DNA from 3 places in the Arthrobacter sp. PvP103 genome. Region 2 is predicted to be linked to each of the others. Evidence: predicted binding sites of a transcription regulator. Region 2 holds the regulator's gene; each other region holds the start of a gene.

Region 1 (4,751 bases), 750 kb from region 2:
CCCCTGCCGTGTGGCGTAACAGTGCTGCCCGGGCTCCGGGGGCGTTTAATGGACGAGTGCCAATTCTGAATAAAGACATGACCCTGTGCATCTCGCTCTCGGCCCGGCCGAGCAACAACGGGACCCGCTTCCACAACCATCTTTACGAGCAGCTGGGCCTGAACTGGATCTACAAGGCTTTCGCGCCAACGGACCTGGCCCAAGCCATCGCCGGCGTCAGGGGCCTGGGCATCCGGGGCTGCGCTGTGTCCATGCCGTACAAGGAAGACGTCATCGCGCTGGTCGACGTCATGGACCCCTCCGCCAAGGCCATCGATTCCGTCAACACGATCGTGAATGACGGAGGCCGGCTCACGGCGTACAACACCGACTACACGGCCATCGAGCAGCTGCTGCAGCGTAACGCCGTCCCCACCAACTATTCAGTGCTGCTCAAGGGTTCCGGGGGCATGGCCAAAGCCACCGCCGCCGCCCTCCGTGACGCAGGCTTCACGGACGTCACCATCGTGGCCCGGAACGAGGCATCCGGTAAGCCGCTGGCGGACCTCTACGGATTCAAGTGGAGGCCCGAGCTCCCGGCGGCGGACGCCGGCGGCACGGCGGACATGATCATCAACGTCACGCCCGTCGGCATGGCGGGAGGGCCGGATGCTGACTCGCTGTCCTTCCCGCAGGAGGCCGTGGACGCCGCGAAGGTGGTGTTCGACGTCGTTGCTCTGCCCGCCGAGACGCCGCTCATCAAGGCGGCCCGCGCCGCCGGCAAGACCGTGATCACCGGAGCGGAAGTGGCCACCATCCAGGCCCTGGAGCAGTTTGTGCTGTACACCGGTGTCCGGCCCACGGACGAGCAGGTCCGGGCGGCGGAAGAGTTCATGCGGGCCCAGTAGCTTTGGGCCGCAGCTAGACCCGGGGCTGCACAGGCTCCACCGAGATGGCCACCCGGTCCTCGCCGATCCTGGTGAGGACCAGGGTGGCTGTCTTTTTGCCCTTCGAACCCTTGCCGCCGTTTTTTCCTCCGGCAAAGAGCTGCTTGCGGAGTTCTTCCGGGGTGACGGACGTGCCGCGCTTCTTGATGTCCAGCACGCCGATGTTGTTCTGCTTCACCCAGGCCTTGAGGGCCTTGACGTTGAACGGCATGACCTCAAGGACCTTATAGGCCCTGGCAAACGGGGTGTCCACGAGCTCGGGGGCACAGATGTAGGCAATGTGCTCATCCAGGAGGTGGCCGCCCAGCCGGGCAGCGACATCCGCCACGAGCCCGGCCCGGATGACGGCTCCGTCCGGTTCGTACAGGTATCCCTCCACAGGACCCACGGGCGCCACCGGGCCGCCGTCGAACTCTTCCGCGCTGGTGATTTCCGCCGCGCCCTGCGGGCCCAGCAGCAGCGCCGCCCGCCGGATGCCGGGCCGGCTGACCGCGTTGAACCACAGCGTCACTTCGGTGACGTCGCCGCCCACGGACACCCACTGCGCTTCGCAGCCGGCGGGGACGGAATCATGCGGGATGCCGGGACCCATCTTTACGCCCACGGCCCGCCCGGACTCAGCGAGGGACTCCACGAAGGACAGCGGCGGGGAGAATTCCTCCGGATCCCAGATCCGCCGCGTGCCGGACGTCGAGGTGGTGCGGCGGGCCGGATCCAGCCAGACGCCGCCCACGCCCTCGAGCGGGACGGAGGTCGCATCGGAGTGGACCACGCTGGCGTGCGGGAAAGGAATCAGGTTCATGGTGGCGCAGGCAGCGGTGGTCTCATCCATTTCCACGGCGGTAACCCTGATGTCCATGGAGGCCAGGGCCATCGAATCGGCACCCAGCCCGCAGCCGAGATCGGCCACATGCTCGATCCCGGCGGACGCGAACCGTTCTGCGTGCCGGGCGGCGACGTTGAGGCGGGTTGCCTGCTCCAGCCCGGCGGGCGTGAAGATCATCTGCCGGGCGAATTCGCCGAATTTGGCCTCGGCCTTGGTCCGCAGCCTGGACTGGGTGAGGACGGCGGACACCAGTGCGGGGGAGTGGCCGGCCTTCCGGAGCGACTCGTTGAGCCGGAACGCGTGGTCCTCCCGGTAGGGCCCCAGCGACGCCAGCAGCTCCCAGCCTTCGCTGGTCAGGAGCGGGGCGATCAGGTCCTGCAATGCGTCAGCCATGTCATCAAGCCTAATCGAGGAGCCCTGCACCCGCGGTGCGGCTAGGGTTGAAGGCATGGAAGACAGCGCAGTGCAGCAGCCACCCGTCGATGACCAGGGCAATGACCGCCCGCAGCACACCGGACTTGCCAAATATGCCCGGACTGCGCTGATCGCCGGTTCCGCCATCGCCGTGGTCTGCCTGGCACTTCTGGTCATCATCTTCTTCCTGGATTCCTTCAACGCAACGGTGTACTCGGTGGGCGGCAAGAACATCCAGGACGCCACCGACGAGGCTCGGGAAATCCGCGAGTCCTATGCGGCAGTCCGAACGGGCGGCCTCGTGTTCCTCATTGCCTCTGTGGTTACGGCGCTCGCCGCCGCCGTCGTGCTTTACCGGAACCGCAACGTTACGAACGACGACGACACGGACGACGGTGACGACGTCGATTTTGAGGACCTGGCAGGGCGCTAGCCGTTCACCGGGGACGAAATTCTGGCACTCGCCTTGACCGAGTGCTAACCACTTACATAGAGTCATCATTAGCACTCTCCCTAGGAGGGTGCTAACACATGAAGAACTGCCAGCCACGCTGCTGCCGGCACCGCGACGACGGTTTGTATGCTCAGGCGCAACAGTTTTCCAGTCCATAAATTTGCTGACGTAAAGGAGAGGTCCGAGTGTCGGTCTCTATTAAGCCTCTTGAGGATCGTATTGTTGTCCGCCCGCTCGAAGCAGAGCAGACCACGGCTTCCGGCCTGGTTATCCCGGACTCCGCGCAGGAGAAGCCGCAGGAAGGTGAAGTTGTTGCAGTCGGCCCCGGCCGCTTTGAAGATGGCAACCGCGTTCCGGTCGACGTAGCCGTTGGCGACGTCGTTATCTACTCCAAGTACGGCGGAACCGAAGTCAAGACCGGCGGCACCGAGTACCTCGTGCTGTCCGCCCGCGACGTTCTGGCGATCGTCGTAAAGTAACTCTTGGACCCCCGCGCAGCCGTTTCGTCGTTAGCGATGAATCTGCTGCGCGGGGTTTCTGTCTTGAAAGGACAAAACCATGGCAAAGCAGCTTGCGTTTAACGACGCTGCCCGCCGGTCGCTTGAAGCCGGCATCGATAAGCTCGCCAACACTGTCAAGGTGACGCTTGGCCCGCGCGGCCGCAACGTCGTGCTGGACAAGAAGTGGGGCGCTCCCACCATTACGAACGACGGCGTGACCATCGCCCGCGAAGTCGAACTGGATGACCCGTTCGAGAACCTCGGCGCGCAGCTGGCCAAGGAAGTCGCCACCAAGACCAACGATGTTGCCGGCGACGGCACCACCACCGCCACCGTGCTGGCACAGGCACTGGTCAAGGAAGGCCTGCGCAACGTGGCGGCTGGCGCCGCCCCGGGCCAGATCAAGCGCGGCATCGAGGTTTCCGTCGAAGCCGTCGCAGCACGCCTGCTGGAGAACGCCCGCCCGGTCGAAGGCTCCCAGGTTGCGAACGTTGCAGCCATCTCCGCCCAGAGCGACGAGATCGGCGAGCTCCTGGCCGAGGCTTTCGGCAAGGTCGGCAAGGATGGTGTGATCACCATCGAGGAGTCCTCCACCACGCAGACCGAGCTCGTCCTCACCGAGGGCATGCAGTTCGACAAGGGCTACCTTTCCCCGTACTTCGTCACCGACGCGGAACGCCAGGAGGCAGTCCTCGAAGACGCCCTTATCCTGATCAACCAGGGCAAGATCTCCTCGGTGCAGGAATTCCTGCCCCTCCTGGAGAAGGCGCTGCAGAGCTCCAAGCCGCTGTTCATCATTGCCGAGGACGTCGAGGGCGAGGCCCTGTCCACGCTCATCGTCAACCGCATCCGCGGCACCCTGAACGTCGTTGCCGTCAAGGCTCCGGGCTTCGGTGACCGCCGCAAGGCCATGCTGCAGGACATCGCCACCCTCACCGGTGCGCAGGTTGTCTCCCCGGAACTGGGCCTCAGCCTTGATTCCGTTGGCCTCGAGGTGCTGGGCACGGCCCGCCGCATCACGGTGACCAAGGACAACACCACCATTGTTGACGGCGCCGGCACGGCCGAGGACGTAGCGGCACGCGTTGCCCAGCTGCGCGCCGAGCTGACCCGCACCGACTCCGACTGGGACAAGGAAAAGCTCCAGGAGCGCCTAGCCAAGCTGGCCGGCGGCATCGGTGTGATCAAGGTTGGCGCAGCCACCGAGGTGGAGCTGAAGGAAAAGAAGCACCGCATCGAGGACGCAGTCTCCTCCACCCGCGCTGCCCTCGAAGAAGGCATCGTTGCCGGTGGCGGTTCGGCCCTCATCCACGCCCTGAAGGCGCTGGACGAGGACCCTGCAGTCACCGCACTCGAAGGCGATGCAGCCTCGGCTGTGGGCATCGTTCGCCGGGCACTCGTCCAGCCGCTGCGCTGGATCGCCCAGAACGCCGGTTTCGACGGCTACGTCGTTGCCGCAAAGGTTGCCGAGTCGGCTGTCAACCAGGGCTTCAACGCCAAGAGCGGCGATTACGAAGACCTGATCGCTGCAGGCGTCATCGACCCCGTGAAGGTGACGCGCGCAGCCCTCCGCAACGCCGCTTCCATCGCAGCGCTGGTTCTCACCACAGAGACCCTCGTTGTCGAGAAGC
Region 2 (4,751 bases):
GGTCCGCCGCGGCGACAGCGGACTGCAAACCCGCGCCGTCGACGGCGGAACGGACCTCGGGAATCCAGGCCCGCCGCGCCTGCTTGGCCGCCGCGGTCACCACAGACTGCCACTTGGCGTGGGCCTTGGCGGCACGCTCGCCTTTCCAACGGACTATGGAGCGCTCCGACTGCCACGGGATGACGGCATCGATCCCCAGTTCAGTAGCTGTTTCCGCTGCCAGTTCGTCGCGGTCGCCTTTGGCCAGCGCCTGCACCAGGACGAGGCGGAGGTCCGGACGCTCCTCAGTTTCAAGGACCGAACACTCCACCGTCAGTTCGCCCTGGTCGACGGCCGCAACGGTGCCGGTGAGCCTCTTGCCCGCGCCGTCGGCGATGTCAACCGACTCCCCCACAGCGATCCGCTTGACGGTGATCGCGTGCCGGGCCTCAGCACCCTGGAGGACAAAGTGCGAACCGGGAACCTGTTCGTCCAGGGTTCCCGGGGTTGCGAAAAAGACCGGGTTGCTCACCGCTACAGGTTACCGAACCGGTCCCGCAGCTTGGCAAAAACTCCCCCGCTGGCGGTGAGTTTTCCCTCGGTGTACTGCTCGCCCCGGAGTTTGGCGAGCTGCCGGAGCAGGTCTTCCTGGGCGGCATCCAGCTTCGTCGGGGTTTCGACCTGCAGGTGGACCTTCAGGTCGCCGCGGCCGTAGCCCCGGAGATGGGTAACGCCGAGCCCGCGCAGGGTGATGACCTCGCCGGACTGGGTGCCCGCCTTGACGTCGATTTCCTGCTGGCCGTCGAAGGTGTCCAGGCTGAGCTCGGTGCCAAGGGCGGCGGCGGTCATGGGAATGTGCAGGGTGGCGTGAAGGTCGTCGCCGTCACGCACGTACGTGGCGTCGTTATTCACGCGGATCTCCACGTACAGGTCGCCTGAGGGGCCGCCGGCCGGGCCGGCTTCGCCCTGCCCGCCGAGCTGGATGCGGGTTCCGGTGGCGACGCCGGCGGGGACCTTGACCGTCAGCGAACGGCGGCTGCGGATGCGGCCCTGGCCGTTGCACTCGTTGCAGGGATCCTTGATGACGGTTCCGAAGCCTTCGCAGGAACCGCAGGGGGCAGCCGTCATGACCTGGCCCAGGATGGAACGAACGGCCCGCTGAACCTGGCCGCTTCCGCCGCAGATGTCGCAGCGCACCGGGTGGGCCCCGGGCTGGCAGCAGGATCCCTCGCAGGTGGGGCATGTAACGGCCGTGTCCACCTCAAGCTTCTTGTTCACGCCGAAGACGGCATCGCGAAGGTCGATGCGGACGCTGATGAGGGCGTCCTGCCCGCGGCGGACCCGCGAGGCCGGACCGGACGAACCGCCGGCGCCGAAGAAGGTGTCGAAGATGTCCTGGAAGGCAAAGCCCTGTCCCGAGTAGCCGGCGCCGCCGAAGCCGTTATCGGTGCCGTTCTCGTTGCCGGTGGTGTCGTAGACCCGGCGCTTTTGCGGGTCGGAAAGGACTTCGTAGGCGTGGGTGACAGCCTTGAAGCGGTCCGAGGCATCCTCACCGGGGTTCACATCCGGGTGCAGGGTGCGCGCAAGCTTTCGGTAGGCCTTCTTGATCTCTTCGCCCGTCGCTTCGGGTGAGACTCCAAGAACGTCGTAGTGGCTGCTCAAAGTTCGTATCTCTTCCTGGTTGTACTGCCTGTGGTGCTGCTGCTGCGCCCCGGAAGCCGGGACACGGAGGCCTGGTTGGCTGATGTAGGACCGGTCACGGCCCAAGGATCCTGGAAAGGTAGCGGGCCACGGCACGGACCGCGGCCATGGTTGTGGGATAGTCCATCCGGGTCGGGCCCAGTACGCCCACCTTGGCGCTGGAGCCGGGGCCGTAGCCTGTGGCTACCACCGAGGCTTCCGCGAGTCCGTCGTAAGGGTTCTCCCTGCCGATGCTGACAGTGACACCGCGGGGGTCCTGGGCCATTTCGCTGAGCAGGCGGAGCATGACCACCTGCTCCTCGAGTGCTTCGAGGACCGGGCCGATACTCAGCGGGAAGTCAACGTTGGACCGCGCGAGGTTCGCCGTGCCGGCCATGACCATCCGCTCCTCGCGGCTGCTGCTGGCCAGGGCATCCAGGCCACGGGCCAGCGCCTGGGCGGCATGCCGGCGTGACGGTTCACAACCGGCGACGACGGCGGGCAGCGCCTGCGGGAGCAGGCTCAGGGGTGTCCCCGCCAGGCTTTTCAGGAACCGCGCGCGGAGGCCGGCGAGGGCATCATCGCCGAGTTCCTGGCCGACGTCGATAACCCGCTGCTCGACCTTGCCGGTGTCCGCGATCAGCACGATCAACACCTGCCGCGGCGCGAGCAGCACAAACTCGATATGCCGCACCATGGCGCGGCTGAGGTGCGGATACTGCACTACGGCCACCTGGTTGGTCAGCTGGGATAGCAGCCGCACGGTGCGCTCCAGGACGTCGTCCAGGTCCTCCGACCCTTCCAGGAGCGTCTGGATAGCACGGCGTTCGGCCTGCGACAGCGGCTTGACGGCTGATATCTGGTCGACGAAAAGCCGATAGCCCTTGTCCGTGGGGATCCGGCCGGCACTGGTGTGCGGCGCCGTGATGAGGCCTTCGTCTTCCAACGCCGCCATGTCGTTGCGGATGGTGGCACTGGAGACTCCCAGGTGGTGCCGCTCAACCAGTGCCTTGGAGCCCACAGGTTCGCGGGAATGGACGTAGTCCTCCACGATGGCCCGCAATACTTCAAGCTTGCGTGGCTCGCTCATTCTCCACCTCCGATCGGCTTTCCCGGTGCGCGGCCCGGCGCTGCGCCGGGCGCATGTCCCGTTATCCGTTAGCACTCGACATGTCTAAGTGCTAACCAGTCTAATATGAGTCGCCGCGTTGTTAGCATTGGTACCGCTCCTGGCGAAACCCGGGAGCGGGACTGGACGTGCACTGCCGTGAACCTACAGACGCCCTGTTCACTTCTCCTGTTTATTTTTTCTAGCGCAAGGCTGTGTCTATCCGATGTCGTACCAGAACTGGGGCCCGCAGGACATCACTGCTCCCCGGAAATCCGAGCTGCCCGAAGTGCCGGTCGAACGCGGCATGGTGCTCGAAGACGTGCAGTCCGGCTGGGTGGGGGCCGTTACCAGGGTGGAGAAGTCCGGCGGAATGCATGTTGTTGCCTTGGAGGACCGGCGGGGCAAATCACGCACGTTCCGGCTCGGCTACGGGTTCCTCCTGGAGGGCCTGCCGATCCGGCTGATGCCGCCGGCGCCCCGGCCGCAGGCAGCCCCTGCCGGATCCGGCAGGACGGCCTCCGGTTCCGTGCGGGTGGAAGGCCAGCGCGCCCAGGTGGCCAAGGCCAGCCGCATCTGGGTGGAAGGCAAGCACGACGCCGAACTCGTGGAAAAAGTCTGGGGTGACGATCTCCGGGTGGAGGGCATCGTCGTCGAACCTTTGCACGGCATTGACGACCTCACAGCGGCGGTTGCCGCGTTCCGGCCCGGCCCGGGCCGCCGGCTGGGGGTGCTGGTGGACCACCTGGTTGCCGACTCAAAGGAATCACGGATTGCCGATGCCGTGATGGCGTCCCCCGGCGCCGCCGGAAACGTGCTGATTGTGGGCCACCCCTACGTGGACGTGTGGCAGGCCATCCGGCCCGCCGTCCTGGGCATTGACGCATGGCCGGCCATCCCCCGGGGCATGGACTGGAAAACCGGCATCCTGACGGCCTTCGGCTGGCCCCACGAGACCAAGGAGGACATCGGCCTGGGCTGGCAGAAACTGCTCGGGGCAGTCCGCAGCTACGCGGACCTGGAACCGTCCCTGCTGGGCCGGGTGGAAGAGGTCATCGACTTCCTCACAGTGCCCTAGGTGGAAGAGCACAAGCCTGTTGACGGAAGTACGCAGTGCCGAGGGCGCCTGTTGAACTCTTCGAATGCACCCCTGACCCAGTATTCTTGATACGGCGGTTGTTGCTGTTGAGGCAGCGCCCGCTTTTCCGGGAACCACCGCACCACTGCAATCCGAAGGACGACACCGTGGCAGAAGACGCACGTGAACAACGGGACAACCAGGCCGGCCATGGCCAGCCCCAGTATCATGGTGTCCCCGCCAATGCCCTGCCGCTGACGGCCAACGAAGACCGGCAGTGGGCAACCCTCGCACACTTCGGCGGCATCCTCGGGTGCGTCCCGTCGCTGTTGATCTACCTGATTTTCAAGGACCGCGGCCCGTTCACGGCACAGGAGTCCAAGGAAGCGCTGAACTTCACCCTGCCTCCCACAATCGCCGCCGTCATCTGCAACATCCTGGTGATGCTGCCGGTGGTGGGTAACATCTTCGCAGTGCTGGCCACGCTGATCTGGATCGCTGTAACCTGCTTCTCCGTGGCGGCCGGTATCCACGTCAACCGTGGCCAGCCCCACCGCTACGACTTCAACCTGCGCTGGATCAAGTAAGCCATAGGGCCGACCAACCGGCCGGCCAAGGTAACCGGCCCGGCAAGCTAACCGGAGGCGAAGTGACCGCCGGTTCTGCCAATTAGTCGGGCAGGATCCTTCTGACTACGGCGTCGGCGAGCAGCCTGCCTTTCAGGGTGAGGACGAGCCTGCTCTGGAATGCCGCAGCGGGATCCACCAGGCCGTCGGCGATCAGGCCTGCGACGGCGTGCCGCCCGGACGCACCCAGCCCGGACAATTCGAGGCCCGTGCTCAACCTGGCCTCAAGCATGACCCGCTCAACATTCCGGGTTTCGGCGTCGAGCGTTTCCCGGCCCGC
Region 3 (4,751 bases), 720 kb from region 2:
CGACCGCGAGATTGCCGGCAACACCGACCTGGGCACGCCCGCGTCCCGCGCCGCGGCGAGCGAGCAGGCGCTTGGGGCCGACCCCCTCGTGGCAGACCTGGCTGACAGGCTGCGTGCCCGCGGAGCCCGGGTCTGGCATCAGTATGACGGCGTGCTTGACGTTGCCGCTGCCGCCGATCCGGTGAATTCAATTGGCCATGATGACGCCGAAATCCCCCGGCCCGTGGCAATCGAGTCCGACGGAACTGAGCAGTACCGGCGCATGAGCGTCCGGGAACGGAGCAGGCTCCGGCCACAACTGCTGGAACGGCTTGGCTGGCGCTACATGCCGCTGTGGACGATCGAGGTCTTCACCGACCCGTCCGCCTGCGCCGACCGCATCGGCGGATACCTCGGGCTGGAGAAGCCGGTTGTCACCGGCTACTCGTCCACCTCACAGGCGTTCTTCGAGGACGACGTCGACAACCTGACGCTGAACAGCGCCGACCGTGGCAACAACGGGTCAATCGGAGGAGCCGAATCCGAAAGTGGCGACTCCGGCAGTGTGGCTGACGGGGACACGCACTCGGTATCCTTGGAGCAGCGCGACGCATCGCCGGATAAGCCCCGCGGCGGCGGCACTGAAGCATCGGAAGGCATCAACGAAAACGTCATGGATACAAACAGCAGTGCAGCGGACCGGCAGGAGGCCCCCCACAGCGGGGCTGACGATTCAGCCGCGGACAGGTCCCGTCAGCCGGCCAGTGTCGGCGCTCCATCAGGAGTGCTGCCGAACAAGGCCGCCGAGGATGACCCGAAGCGCTGGGGCGATCACGCTTCTGACTACGACCACGACGCCTGGCTTCAGGAGCAGAAGCCGCCGCACTGGGGCTGAGCAGCCCGCAGCGGGATGGCGACGGGGCGGCCGGGCAATCAAGCCAGGTGCCCCTAGCCCGGTGACCCCACCAGCACAAAAAAGAGCTTTCCCTGGGTTGAGGAGCCGGCGAGGCGGCGCGCCTGGTCCGGATCCGCTGCGACCACTATGAGCCCCTCGGTTTCTCCGGTTCCCAGCCATTGTCCGGTTTGGCCGCCCTGACCCGAGGTCCAGAGGACCGGCACGGCAGCTGCGAGTACTTGCGATTCCGCAGTCTTGCCAAAGCCGGTTCCGTTGGTCATCACGATGTTGACCAGCTGGCCCGGCGCCACGAGCTGGATGGACGACGGATCCGCCATCCTCAGGGGCACCGCTGCAGACCCGGGTTTCGTGCCTGCGAGCAGCCCCGGTCCGAGTAGCTGCGTGTCGGAGATCAACTGGCCCTTGCGCAGCGGGGCTGCCAGCTGTTTGCCCTGGATGGAGGAGACGTCCGCGACGGCTCCGGAGGGCACCATTCCCGGCGGCACCTTCACCTGTACCACCTCATTGCCCGACAGCGCAGTTCCGGCGGCAAGGTCTCGGGCAGTGGCCAGGGCAGTGACGGTGTGGGCCGGCGCCGGTGTCAGTTGCTGCACGGCGATGCCCGCGGCAGCACACAGCAACAGCGCGACGACGAGCCTCCGGTTGCGGTTAAGCCACGATGAAAAGCGCCGCACGCCGGATGGCCCCGGGCGGACCGGGCGTCCGGTCCCAAAGCTCTGCCGGGGCGAGGAAGGTGCGTTGGCGCGAAGGATGGAGGGCATACCGACAGGCTACGGAGGCCCCGCATGGCGGGAAAGCACAGCCAGGTCCTATGTGGAAAACCGGCCATGGCAGGGCACAGCCCTGTTACCGCTACTTCGCTGGAGGAACCTGACTGGAACCGGAAACGCCGGCGTTATTTCAGTTGGCGGCGGCAGTGGCAGGCGCCGGGGCGGCTGCCGGGGCAGGTGAAACACTGCTGCCCTTGGCATCGCGGGAGTCCGTCCGGTAGAAGCCCGAACCCTTGAAGACGACGCCTACGCTGTTGAACTTCTTGCGCAAGGTCCCCTCGCACTCAGGGCAGGAAGTGAGGGAGCTGTCGGTGAACGACTGCACGATCTCGAAGGCGTGGCTGCAGTCCTTGCAGGCATATGCATACGTGGGCACTGGAAATCCTCCTCTGGGACAAACGAGCAGGTCCCGTGCTGCCTGGGGGAAATCACCGCCGAGGTGTCTCGGCAGGTTTCGTCCTTTAGCAGTCGCAGGGCCTGAGTGCTAATTCTATCATCCGCAACGGGCGGGCTTCACATTAGCTGCATGAGGCGTGACGGGGTGACTGCAACCGGGACCTTACGGTCAAAGGACTCTGCTGGGATGGTGCCGGCGGTCAGGATTTCGCCGTCGAAGACCACCGCGGCGGCAGGGACGGGCCGGCCCGCAGCCTCCAGTCCGGCGAGGAACTTGTCATAGTAGCCCCCGCCCTGCCCGATCCTGTTCCCCGACAAGTCGACGGCCGTGGCAGGGACAAAGATCCCGGCAACTCCGTCCATCGCCTCACTGCCGTGCTGTTCCCCCACGGGTTCCTCGATGGGTGCATAACTGCTGCGGACGAATTCGGTTGCCGGAGTCCAGTAGACCCAGGAGAGGGTCCGGTCAGGTCCGCAGACCGGCAACAGCACGCGATGCCCGGTGCCGTGCAACGCGGTAATGAGGGGCAGGGTCGGGGGTTCGAAGCCCACCCCCAAGTACACCGCAAAGGTACTTCGCTCACCGGCTGCAACCATGGCGGCCCACTGGAGTCCGTGCCGGGCGATGCCGGCGCCGGCAGCATCCAGGGCAGCGGGAGAGAAGGTGGCACGCTGGCTTCTGTGGGCCGAGCGGATCTCTTCCTTCGATGGCATCGATGCCGTCCTTCCAAGTCAAGAGGCCGTGACCGGAGGCCCCGTGCGGGGCCAGCCATGGCGGTTCAGGCAATTACCCAATGTTTGGTCCCTGACGTTAGATTAGTCCAGTGACTACCACCAATACCTCCGTCCGCAAGGCTGTCATTCCCGCTGCCGGCCTCGGCACCCGGTTCCTTCCGGCGACCAAGGCCATGCCCAAGGAAATGCTGCCGGTTGTGGACAAGCCCGCGATCCAGTATGTCGTCGAAGAAGCCGTTAACGTAGGCCTCACCGACATCCTGATGATCACCGGCCGGAACAAGCGCGCCCTCGAAGACCACTTCGACCGGGTCCCTTCGCTGGAGGCCACCCTTGAAGCCAAGGGGGACACCGCCAAGCTCGAAGCGATCCAGGCCGCGAGCAACCTCGGCGACATCCACTACGTTCGCCAGGGCGACCCCATGGGCCTCGGCCACGCCGTGCTGCGCGCGAAGCAGCACGTCGGCCATGAGCCCTTTGCGGTGCTGCTTGGCGATGACCTCATCGACGCGCGCGACGAACTGCTAAGCAAGATGATCGAAGTGCAGGCCAAGACCGGTGGCTCCGTGGTGGCACTCATCGAGGTGGAGCCTTCCCAGATCAGTGCCTATGGCTGCGCGGACATCGACGAGACCGACATGAACGGCTTCGTGCGGATCAGGAAGCTCGTGGAAAAGCCGGACGCCGCGGAGGCGCCGTCCAACCTGGCCGTGATCGGCCGCTATGTTCTCCACCCCGCGGTCTTCGATGTCCTCGAACGAACCGAACCGGGCAGGGGCGGGGAAATTCAGCTGACGGACGCCCTCCAGGAACTTGCTGCAGGGGAGGGCGAAGGGTATGGCGTTTACGGCGTTGTGTTCCGCGGCCGCCGCTACGACACCGGCGACAAGCTCAGCTACCTTAAGGCCTGCGTCCAGCTGGCCTGCGACAGCGACGACCTCGGCCCCGGGCTGCGGGAGTGGCTGCCGGAATTCACCTCCTCCCTGGCCAAGTAACGTCCGATGCGGGGCAGCATCTGGCCGGTGACGCTGGAATGCGGCGACATTGTTCTGCGCCCCATCCGTTACCGTGACCGCAAGGAATGGATGGCCGTCCGGTCCCGCAATTCCGAATGGCTGGCACCATGGGAGGCCTCGAACCCGGCCCCGGGAGGGGCGCTGCCGGACTACCGGCAAATGGTCAGGTCCCTCAACGCGCAGGCTGCTCAGGCCACGGCACTGCCCTTTGTGATCACGGAGCGCATGCCGGCACGGCGCGACCCCGTCATCGTTGGGCAGCTCACAGTGTCATCCATCGTCTGGGGCTCGGCGATGATGGCGACGCTTGGATACTGGGTGGACAAGTCCTGTGCCGGCAGGGGGATCGCACCCACGGCTGTGGCCATGGCCACTGATTACTGCTTCGGCACCCTCGGGTTGCACCGGATGGAGATCAACATCAGGCCGGAAAACGGGCCCAGCCTGCGGGTGGTGGAAAAACTCGGATTCCGGGACGAAGGCTACCGGCCGCGGTTCCTGCATATCAACGGCGAATGGGCGGACCACCGGTCTTTCGCCTTGACGTCCGAGGAAGTTCCCGAAGGGCTGCTGGCCAGGTGGCTGCGAAGCCGCCCGGCCTGACCTGCGGCCGGGCTTCGCGGCCACGCCCCGGGTTTCCAATGGTGTGTCTTCCGTCATAAATCCATTGATTTGCCACCAGCCCTGCGACACACCGGAGCTAATGCCAGAGCTGTCGGCCAATTGCTCATACGGTTTTGATTGTGGACTTCCCCCTTAGCAGCTCAGTGATCCTTGTTGTCGCTGTTGCGCTCTGGATTGTGTGGGTGGCCCCTTATGTACTCAGGAACCGCCGTCATCAGCTTCAACCCGCAGCCGAACTGATGGCCGAAATAAACTTTGCCGAACCCGCAGACCCCCAAGCCGGAAACGTCATGAAAATGGCCGCCCAGCAGGAGA

What was found. Region 2 encodes HrcA, which represses chaperone genes, less so after heat shock. Its sites were predicted from a motif close to TTNGCACTCGNNNNNNNCGAGTGCNAA; they were not measured.
Region 1: a site for HrcA is predicted at 2,621-2,647, ahead of groES (co-chaperone GroES). Genes of this name have one in related genera too.
Region 3: a site for HrcA is predicted at 2,127-2,153, ahead of JOE41_RS04345 (FmdB family zinc ribbon protein). Genes of this name have one in related genera too.

The regions. Positions count from the first base shown of each region.
Region 1 covers NZ_JAFIBQ010000001.1:978,426-983,176, reverse strand. The annotation lists gene JOE41_RS04465 (shikimate 5-dehydrogenase) at 57-887, shown strand; gene JOE41_RS04460 (class I SAM-dependent methyltransferase) at 901-2,145, opposite strand; gene JOE41_RS04455 (hypothetical protein) at 2,201-2,599, shown strand; gene groES (co-chaperone GroES) at 2,806-3,099, shown strand; gene groL (chaperonin GroEL) at 3,179-4,751, shown strand, end outside.
Region 2 covers NZ_JAFIBQ010000001.1:228,809-233,559, forward strand. The annotation lists gene JOE41_RS01065 (16S rRNA (uracil(1498)-N(3))-methyltransferase) at 1-511, opposite strand, end outside; gene dnaJ (molecular chaperone DnaJ) at 514-1,641, opposite strand; gene hrcA (heat-inducible transcriptional repressor HrcA) at 1,736-2,749, opposite strand; gene JOE41_RS01080 (DUF3097 domain-containing protein) at 2,994-3,845, shown strand; gene JOE41_RS01085 (DUF4870 domain-containing protein) at 4,013-4,432, shown strand; gene hemW (radical SAM family heme chaperone HemW) at 4,515-4,751, opposite strand, start outside.
Region 3 covers NZ_JAFIBQ010000001.1:946,958-951,708, reverse strand. The annotation lists gene JOE41_RS04355 (AAA family ATPase) at 1-874, shown strand, start outside; gene JOE41_RS04350 (Flp pilus assembly protein CpaB) at 928-1,656, opposite strand; gene JOE41_RS04345 (FmdB family zinc ribbon protein) at 1,796-2,041, opposite strand; gene JOE41_RS04340 (5-formyltetrahydrofolate cyclo-ligase) at 2,179-2,775, opposite strand; gene galU (UTP--glucose-1-phosphate uridylyltransferase GalU) at 2,886-3,791, shown strand; gene JOE41_RS04330 (GNAT family N-acetyltransferase) at 3,798-4,415, shown strand.